Regions from separate parts of the Actinomadura sp. NPDC023710 genome, predicted to be linked through region 2. Evidence: riboswitches for the same ligand, from Rfam matches in the RefSeq annotation. Region 2 holds a riboswitch; the other holds the start of a gene.

The links. Region 2 has a riboswitch for thiamine pyrophosphate ahead of thiC (phosphomethylpyrimidine synthase ThiC). Riboswitches for the same ligand answer to the same signal wherever they lie in the genome.
Region 1: another riboswitch for thiamine pyrophosphate. It lies ahead of thiO (glycine oxidase ThiO); the one in region 2 lies ahead of thiC (phosphomethylpyrimidine synthase ThiC).

Annotation. Positions count from the first base shown of each region.
Region 1 is NZ_JBFAGB010000014.1:172,945-177,369, forward strand. Features, by position in the region: gene thiE (thiamine phosphate synthase) at 1-326, opposite strand, end outside; gene AB0H37_RS18515 (helix-turn-helix domain-containing protein) at 434-808, opposite strand; gene AB0H37_RS18520 (FAD-dependent oxidoreductase) at 867-2,102, opposite strand; TPP riboswitch at 2,195-2,308, shown strand; gene thiO (glycine oxidase ThiO) at 2,298-3,425, shown strand; gene thiS (sulfur carrier protein ThiS) at 3,422-3,622, shown strand; gene AB0H37_RS18535 (thiazole synthase) at 3,625-4,425, shown strand, end outside.
Region 2 is NZ_JBFAGB010000020.1:55,970-60,394, reverse strand. Features, by position in the region: gene AB0H37_RS23280 (CDP-alcohol phosphatidyltransferase family protein) at 1-474, opposite strand, end outside; gene AB0H37_RS23275 (histidine kinase) at 605-1,768, opposite strand; gene AB0H37_RS23270 (hypothetical protein) at 1,947-2,942, shown strand; TPP riboswitch at 2,993-3,106, shown strand; gene thiC (phosphomethylpyrimidine synthase ThiC) at 3,102-4,425, shown strand, end outside.

The DNA.
Region 1 (4,425 bases), on a different contig from region 2:
GCGGCGGGCACCGGCAGGTCGTCCTGGCCGAGGTGCAGCACGTCGGCGCCGACCGCGTGCGCGATGTCGGCCCGGTCGTTGACGGCCAGCAGCGCCCCGTGCCGCTCGCACGCCGCCCGGAACACCTCCAGGTAGGCCGTCTCCTGCCGGGCCTCCAGGCCCTTCTGGCGGAGCTGGACGAGGTCGACGCCGCCCGCGAGCACGGCGTCGAGGAAGGCCGGCAGGTCACCCTGGCGCTCGCGCGCGTCCGTGCAGAGGTAGAGGCGGGCTCGGCTCAGCCGGGCGCGCAGCGCGACGGCGCGCTCGGTGGGGAGGTGCCTGGACACGGCCGGGGACGTCCTTTCCACAGGTGATCACGGAGTCGCGCGCGCGGTGACCCGCCGCGCGCGACCCCGCGATCGTGTCACGTGCGTCGTGCGCCGCCGGCGGCGGCCTAGAAGGCGAGCGCCTGGGCGCGGCGGCGGACCTCGGTCCCCCGGTTCTCGGTGAGCGCGTCCACCGGCGTCCCCGGCAGCGTGTCGTCGGCCGTGAACAGCCACCGGATCGTCTCGGCGTCGTCGAAGCCGGCGTCCGACAGGAGGGTCAGGGTACCGGGAAGACCCTTGATGACCTGGCCGTCCTTGATGAAGGCCGCGGGCACCATCGGCTCCCCGCCGCGGCGCACCGCGAGGATGCGGTGCTCGTGGATGAGCTGCTTGATCCGGTTGGGCCTGATCCCGAGTCTCTCGGCGGTCTCCCCGAGGGTGAGCCACTCGCCGGCCAGGGCGTCGGTGCGGGGGTCCAGTGCGCTGTCAACGGTTGCGTGCATCTGCGTCACGCCCCCTTGCTACCACGCCTTCGGAAGACTCAAACCCGCTGCGCAGCCGTTACGTCCCCGCCGATCGCTCTGCGCGAACAGCCTGCCGGACGGGGACGTCCGGGTCGGCGATCGCCTCCGGATCCACCGGCGTCCCGGCGGCGATCACACGCCTCGCCTGCACCAGGTCGCGGGGCCGGCCGACGGTGAGGATCGCGTCGAGGCGGTCGCCGGTCAGCCACGCCACCGCCCACCTGGGGTCGGACGGGTCGCCCCTGCGCACGAGCCGCTCGGACGCCGAGTGGTCGCCCGCGTACTGGACCATGCGCCCGAACTGCTCCGACCAGAAGTACGGGGCGGCGTCGTACACGGCGTCCCGGCCGAGGAGGGCCGCGGCGGCGACCTCGGGGGCGTTCAGCGCGGTGTCCCAGTGCTCGACGAGGAGCCGCCGCCCGTAGCGGTGCGACCACCAGGCGGCGCAGTCGCCGACCGCCACGACGTCCGGGCGCGGCGCCCCGGTGTCCTCCTCGCCCATGTAGGTCCGGAACGAGCCGTCGGTGACGACGCCGCGCTCCAGCAGCAGCCCGGAGCCCTCCAGCCACGACAGGACGGGCCGCACCCCGACGCCGACGACCACCTCGTCGGCGTCGACGCGGCCGCCGCCGGCGAGGGCGAGGCCCCCGTCGCGCACCTCCGCGACCTTGACCCCGGTCCGCAGTTCGACGCCGGCCTCGGCATACCAGGGGGCGGTGAGCGCGCCGACCTCGGGCCCGATCGCGCCCGCCAGCGGGGTGTCGGCCGCCTCCACGACGGTGACCGCGCAGCCCCGGCGGGCCGCGGTGGTCGCGACCTCGGCGCCGATCCAGCCCGCCCCGACGATCACGATGCGGGCGCCCGCGGTGAGCCGGGCGCGCAGGTCGCGCGCCTCGTCGATCGTGCGCAGCACGTGCTGGCGTCCCTCCCCCGGCAGCGTGATCGGGGCGGCGCCGGTCGCGATCACGAGCCCGTCGAAGCGCAGGTCGCCCGCCGTGGACTCCACCGTTCCGCCCCGTCCGGGCTCGTCCAGCCGCAGGCCGGTGGCGCGCTCGCCGAGCAGCAGCTCGCAGCGCAGCGCGTCCCAGTCGGCGTCGACGGTCGTGTCGTCGGACTCGCCCGCGAGGACGGCCTTCGACAGCGGCGGCCGGTCGTAGGGCCGGTGCCGCTCCGCCGACACGAGGGTCAGCGCGCCCTCGTACCCCTTGCTCCGCAGGGCTTCCACGGCGCGCACGCCGGCCAGCCCGCCACCCACGACGATGACCCTCTCCATGAAGGTCACCCTAACGGGCGGCGATCCGGGGATGGACAGGTGTCCAGGCAGTTGCCCGGTTCGCCGAGGTCGTAAGGTGGGGGCAGCAGAACAGCACAGAGCGCGGGAGTCCGGTGCGACCGGGCTGAGAGGGCGGCTGAACGGGCCGCCGACCGCCACGACCTGATCCGGATCATGCCGGCGAAGGGAGCGCGCATGCAGATCGTCATCATCGGCGCCGGGGTGATCGGCCTGGCCACCGCCTGGCGCACCGCCGCCGGCGGCGCCGCCGTGACGCTCGTCGATCCCGCGCCCGCGTCCGGGGCGTCCTCCGTGGCGGCGGGCATGCTCACCCCGGTCAGCGAGCTGACCTACGGCGAGGAGCCGCTGCTGCGGCTCGGCCTCGCCTCCCGCGACCGGTACGGCGCCTTCGTCGCCGAACTGGAGGAGCTGACCGGCCTGGAGACCGGCTACCGCACCGACGGGATCCTCGAGGTCGCCTTCGACTCCGACGACCTGCGGCACCTGGACGACCTGCGCCGCTTCCAGGAGGACCTGGGCATCCCCGCCGAGGCGCTCACCGGCCGCGAGTGCCGGCGGCTGGAGCCGATGCTCGCGCCCGGCGTGCGCGGCGGCCTGCTCGCCCCCGAGGACGGCTCGGTCGACCCCCGCCGGCTCGCCCCGGCGCTGCTGGCGGCGTGCGAGCGGCTGGGGGTCCGGCTCGTCCGGCGGCGGGCCGAGCGCGTCGTCGTCGAGAACGGCGCCGCCGCCGGCGTGGGCCTGGACGACGGCACCGTGATCCGCGCGGACCGGGTGCTGCTGGCCGCGGGGCCGTGGTCGGGCGACCTCGGCGGCCTGCCTCCCGGGACCGTTCCACCCGTCCGCCCGGTCAAGGGCCAGGTGATCCGGCTGCGCACCCGCGCGCCGTTCCTGCGGCGGGCGACCCGCGGCCTCGTCCGGGGGTCGTCGGTCTACCTGGTGCCGCGTGCGGACGGGGAGATCGTCCTCGGCGCCACGCAGGAGGAGCTGGGCTTCGACACGCGCGTCACCGCCGGCGGGCTGTGGGAGCTGCTGCGCGACGCCCGCGAGCTGCTGCCCGGCATCACCGAGCTGGAGTTCGCGGAGGTCTGCGCCGGGCTGCGGCCCGGCTCCCCCGACAACGCGCCCGTGATGGGCCCGACCGCGCTGCCCGGGCTGCTCGTGGGCACCGGGCACTTCCGCAACGGCATCCTGCTCACGCCGGTGAGCGCCGACATCCTGTCCGCGATGCTGCTGGACGGGCCCGTCCCCGAGGTCGCCGGGCCGTTCGCCCCCGACCGCTTCTCCCCCGAGGTGAGCGCATGAAAGTGATCGTCAACGGTGAGGCGCGCGAGCTGCCCGACGGCGTGAGCGTGGCCGAGGTCGTCGCGTCCGTCACGGCCGTCGCGACGGGCGTGGCGGCGGCGCTGAACGACGAGGTCGTCCGGCGCGCGGAGTGGGAGGCCACGCCCCTGCGGGACGCCGACCGCATCGAAGTGCTGACCGCGGTCCAGGGAGGTTGAGGATGGACACCGGAAAAGCGGGCCCCGGAGAAGCGGGCACCGACGGGCTGGTCATCGCGGGCGAGGAGCTGGGCTCGCGGCTGATCATGGGAACGGGCGGGGCGCCGAGCATGGCGGTGCTGCGCGAGGCGCTGACCGCGTCCGGGACGGCGCTCACCACGGTCGCGATGCGCAGGGTGGACCCGTCCGCCCGCGGCTCGGTGCTGGACGTGCTGACCGAGTGCGGCATCCGGGTGCTGCCGAACACCGCCGGCTGCTTCACCGCGGGCGAGGCCGTCCTGACCGCCAAGCTCGCCCGGGAGGCGCTCGGGACGAACTGGGTCAAGCTAGAGGTGATCGCCGACGAGCGCACGCTGCTGCCCGACCCGATCGAGCTGGTCGAGGCCGCCGAGCAGCTCGTCGACGACGGCTTCGTCGTCCTGCCCTACACCAGTGACGACCCGGTCCTGGCGCACCGGCTGGAGCAGATCGGCTGCGCGGCCGTGATGCCGCTCGGCTCCCCGATCGGGTCGGGCCTCGGCATCCGCAACCCGCACAACATCGAGCTGATCGTCGAGCGCGCGACCGTCCCGGTGATCCTGGACGCGGGGCTCGGCACGGCGTCCGACGCGGCCCTGGCCATGGAGCTCGGCTGCGACGCCGTGCTCCTCGCGACCGCCGTCACCCGCGCGCAGTCCCCGGCGCGGATGGCCGCCGCGATGCGGCACGCGGTCGAGGGCGGGCGGCTCGCGCGGCTCGCCGGGCGCATCCCCAAGCGCCGCTACGCCCAGGCGTCCTCCCCGTTCGACGGACTCGCGACCTCG
Region 2 (4,425 bases):
CGCGGTGCCCGCGCCGCCGTCGTGGTCGCCGAGCAGCAGCAGCGGGAAGGAGTACAGCAGGCACATCGTCGCCGCCTTGCCGATGAAGTGCACGGGCAGCGTGCCGCCGTATCCGAGCCGCCGCACGATCGGCGCGATCGGCAGGATCGCCACCTCGCGGGCGACGAGCGCGAGCACCAGCCACAGCGGGATGATGTCGCGGATGGTGAGCCCGACGAGCGTGGCCAGGATGTAGAGGCGGTCGGCGGCCGGGTCGAGGACCATGCCGAGCTTGCTCGTCTGGTTGAACGCCCGCGCCAGCTTCCCGTCCAGCCAGTCCGACAGGCCCGCGAACACCAGCAGGCCGAGCGCCCACCAGTCCGCCTCGATCAGGACGAGCCACAGGAACAGCGGGACGCCCAGGAGCCGGGTGAGGCTCAGGACGTTCGGCACCGTCAAGATCCGGTCCTGCGGGGCCTCCTGCAAAGTGCTCACCGACGTTGCCTCCCCTGGTCCCCTTGATCCTGACCCTATCCGTAAGGGGTGGAAAGCCCCCCGGCGGTGTCCGCGTCGGAGTCGGGAGGTTCCCGGCTAACGGGTGCCACCGGATTCCGCCGGGCGCACGTCACGCCTGGCGCGGGGCGACGGCGTCCACGAGCGGGAGGAAGGCGGTGACGACGAACCCGCCGGACTCGCCCGGACCCGCGTCCAACGTCCCGCCCACGCTGCGCGCCCGCTCGATCATTCCGAGGATCCCGAACCCCTCGGGCGGTCCGCCGGACGGCCCCCCGCCGTCGTCGGCGACCCGGACGACGAGCCCCCCGCCGTCGCGTGCCAGGCTCACCGTCGCGCGCTTCGCATCGGCGTGCTTGACCACGTTGGTCAGGGCCTCCTGGACGATCCGGTACGCGGCGACCCCCGTCTCCGGGGGCAGCGTCCCGACGTCCCCGTCCCGCAGGTCGATGTCGATCCCGCTGCTGCGCGCCGCGTCCACGAGGCCGGCGACGGCGCGGGGCCCCGGCAGCGTCCCGGGGGTGCCGACGTCGGTACCGCGCAGGACCTGGAGCGTGCCGCGCAGCTCGGTCCGCGCGTCCCGGCACGTCGAGGCGATGGAGGCGAGCGCGTCGGCCAGCTCCTCCCGGTCGAGCGGCCGGTCCCCGCGCGCGAGGTGGGCCGCGGCGCCGGCCTGCACGCCGATCAGGGTGATGCTGTGGGCGAGGAGGTCGTGCAGGTCGCGGGCGATCCGCAGGCGCTCCTCGGCGACCCGCCGCCGCGCCTCCTCCTCCCGCGTGCGCTCGGCCCGCTCGGCCCGCTCGGTGATCGTCGCGAGCCGCGCCCGGTGCACCCGCCACACCTGGACGGCGATGACGACCGACACCACGGCCTCGATGACCGCGATCTGCTCGCGCAGGGAGCCGCCCCCCGCCCGCATCGCCATGCCGACCACGCAGACGCCGAGCAGGGACGCGACGACGCCGAGGACGATCCGCACCCGGCGCCCGAGCACCGCGTAGGCGAACAGCGCGATCACCTCGGCGGGCACCAGCGCGTGGTGCTGGTACTGCGCCAGGTGGTAGGGCAGCACCAGGGCCACCAGCGCCAGCAGGCCCGGGGCCGGCCACCGCCGGATCACTGCGAGCGGGACGTGCGCCGCCACCAGCAGCAGCACGCCCGGCGCGTCCAGTGCCCGGACGCCCGGCCACAGCACGGCGGCGGCCGCCGCCGCCCCCGCGAGCGCCGACGCCGCCAGGGCGTCCCTCACCGTCACATCGCCCCGGGGCACCGTCACCACGCGCTCATTCTCCCCCACTCGCGTGATCCGCGCACCGCGGCCCGCGCCCACGCGAATGATCTTTCCCGGCGGCGCCTGCGGGGCCGGAGGCCCGCCCTATAGTTCTGCAGACCCCGTCACGAAGGGCCGACAGTTGTCCGTCCCCCCGCCTGCCGTCCCCTCGCCCGGACTCCGGATGACGCTCGGCGCGCGAGCCTACCGATGGCCGTTCCGCGCCCTTCTCGCCGCGCTCGCGGCCGGCGCGGCCCTCGTCCTGGCGACCCGCCCCGGCACCGGAATCCTCGATCCGGACAAGGCCCGCCAGATCCTGCCGCCCTGCGGCGGCGGCTGCCTGCTCGCCGCCCTCGCCGCCGTCCTCTGGGCGGCCCGGCTCCACCGGACCCGCCTCATCGTGAGCATCGGCGAGGAGGGGGTGGTCCTCCGCCGCGGCAGGCGGGTGGCGGCCGTCCCGGCCGGAGCCGTGGACGCGGTAGGGATCAGGTGGCCCGTCGGCGACCCGGTATGGACGCTCTGGCTCGACCCGGAGCAGGCGCCGGTCGCCGCGGCCGTCGCCGAGGTCGACGGGAACGCGGTGGCGCTGCTCGCCGGCGGGTCGCTCCCGTCCGGATGGCTCCCGGCCGTCCGGACCGCGACCACGGGCATCCTCGGCGCCGCCTGGCGCGTCGTCGACGATGAGGGCGAGGAGGTGCCGCCGCCCGCGGACGGCGCCCTGGCCCAGGCCCGCCACCTGGTCGTGGACGGCAGGGGCCGGTACCGCGACCGGCGCGGCGGCGCGGTCCTCGCCGTGGCCAGCGGCCGGCGCGGCGGGCGGACCATCGTGCTGTGCGACCCCCACGCCGCCGCGCTGCTGGTGTTCCGGGGCCCGTCCCGGCTGCCGGGCCGCGACCGCGTGCGCGTCCTCGACGCGGACGGCCGCCCCCTCGGATTCCTGCGCGGCCGGCGCGAGCCGTCCTTCCACACCGCCGGCGGGATGCTCCTCGGCAGCACCCGCGCGACCGGCGACGGCCACGTCGTCACCGGCATCGACGGCCGGCACTCAGCCACGCTGCGCATCGGCGACGGCGACGGCGCTGAGGCCCGGATGGAGTTGGAGCGGTCGCCGTCCGCCCCGGACCCCCTCCGCACCCTGGCCCTCGCCCTGCCCGTCGCGATCCGCGCGGGCGCGTTCTAGCCCATGGACGGCGGTTGCGGCAAGCGGGGCCGCGCGGGTTAACGTCGTGGGCGACAGATCGCGGGGGCCCGGCGTACCGGGCTGAGATAGCGGCTGGGACGGCCGCTGACCGCATGAACCTGACCGGGTAATGCCGGCGTAGGGAGAGATCGAGTCGTCATGACCGAACCTGTGGTTCCAGCTGCCCGCAAGACCTACCTCCAGGGCTCGCGCCCGGAGATCCGGGTCCCGATGCGGGAGGTGCCGCTGACCAACGGCGACGTCGTCGTCCTGTACGACACGTCCGGGCCGTCCACCGATCCCGAGCAGGAGACCGACGTGCGCAGGGGGCTGCCGCCGCTGCGGGAGTCCTGGATCGCCGAGCGCGGCGACACCGCCCCCTACCAGGGCCGGGCGGCGCGCCCCGAGGACGACGGGCGCCGGTCCCCGGCCCCTGCCGTCCCCGCGGGCGGGGGAGACCGCCTCCCCCAGGCCGACGGCGAGGGCGTCCTGCCGCGGCGGCCGCGGCGCGCCACCGGCGGCGCGGTGACCCAGCGCGCCTACGCGCGGCGCGGGGAGATCACGCCGGAGATGGAGTTCGCCGCGCTGCGCGAGGGCGTGGCCCCGGAGTTCGTCCGGGACGCGCTGGCCGCCGGCCGCGCGGTGCTGCCCGCCAACGTCAACCATCCCGAGATCGAGCCGATGGTCATCGGGCGCGACTTCCTGGTCAAGGTCAACGCCAACATCGGCAACTCGGCCGTCGCGTCCTCGATCGAGGACGAGGTCGAGAAGATGACGTGGGCGACCCGCTGGGGCGCCGACACGATCATGGACCTGTCGACCGGCCGCGACATCCACACCACGCGCGAGTGGATCCTGCGCAACTCGCCCGTGCCGGTCGGGACCGTCCCGCTGTACCAGGCGGTGGAGAAGGTCGGCGGCGACCCGGCGGAACTCACCTACGAGGTCTTCCGCGACACCGTCATCGAGCAGGCGGAGCAGGGCGTGGACTACATGACCGTCCACGCCGGGGTGCTGCTGTCCTACGTGCCGCTGACGGCACGGCGCAAGACGGGGATCGTGTCGCGGGGCGGATCGATCATGGCGGCCTGGTGCCTGGCGCACCACGAGGAGAACTTCCTCTACACCCGCTTCGAGGAGCTCTGCGAGATCTTCGCCGCCTACGACGTGACCTGGTCGCTCGGGGACGGGCTGCGTCCCGGCTCCGTCGCGGACGCCAACGACGAGGCCCAGTTCGCCGAGCTGCGCACCCAGGGCGACCTGACGCGGATCGCGGCGCGGTTCGGCAACCAGGTGATGAACGAGGGCCCCGGGCACGTCCCGATGCACAAGATCAAGGAGAACGTGGACCTGCAGCAGGAGTGGTGCGACGGCGCGCCGTTCTACACGCTCGGGCCGCTGACCACCGACATCGCGCCCGGCTACGACCACATCACCTCGGCGATCGGCGCCGCGATGATCGGCTGGCACGGCACCGCGATGC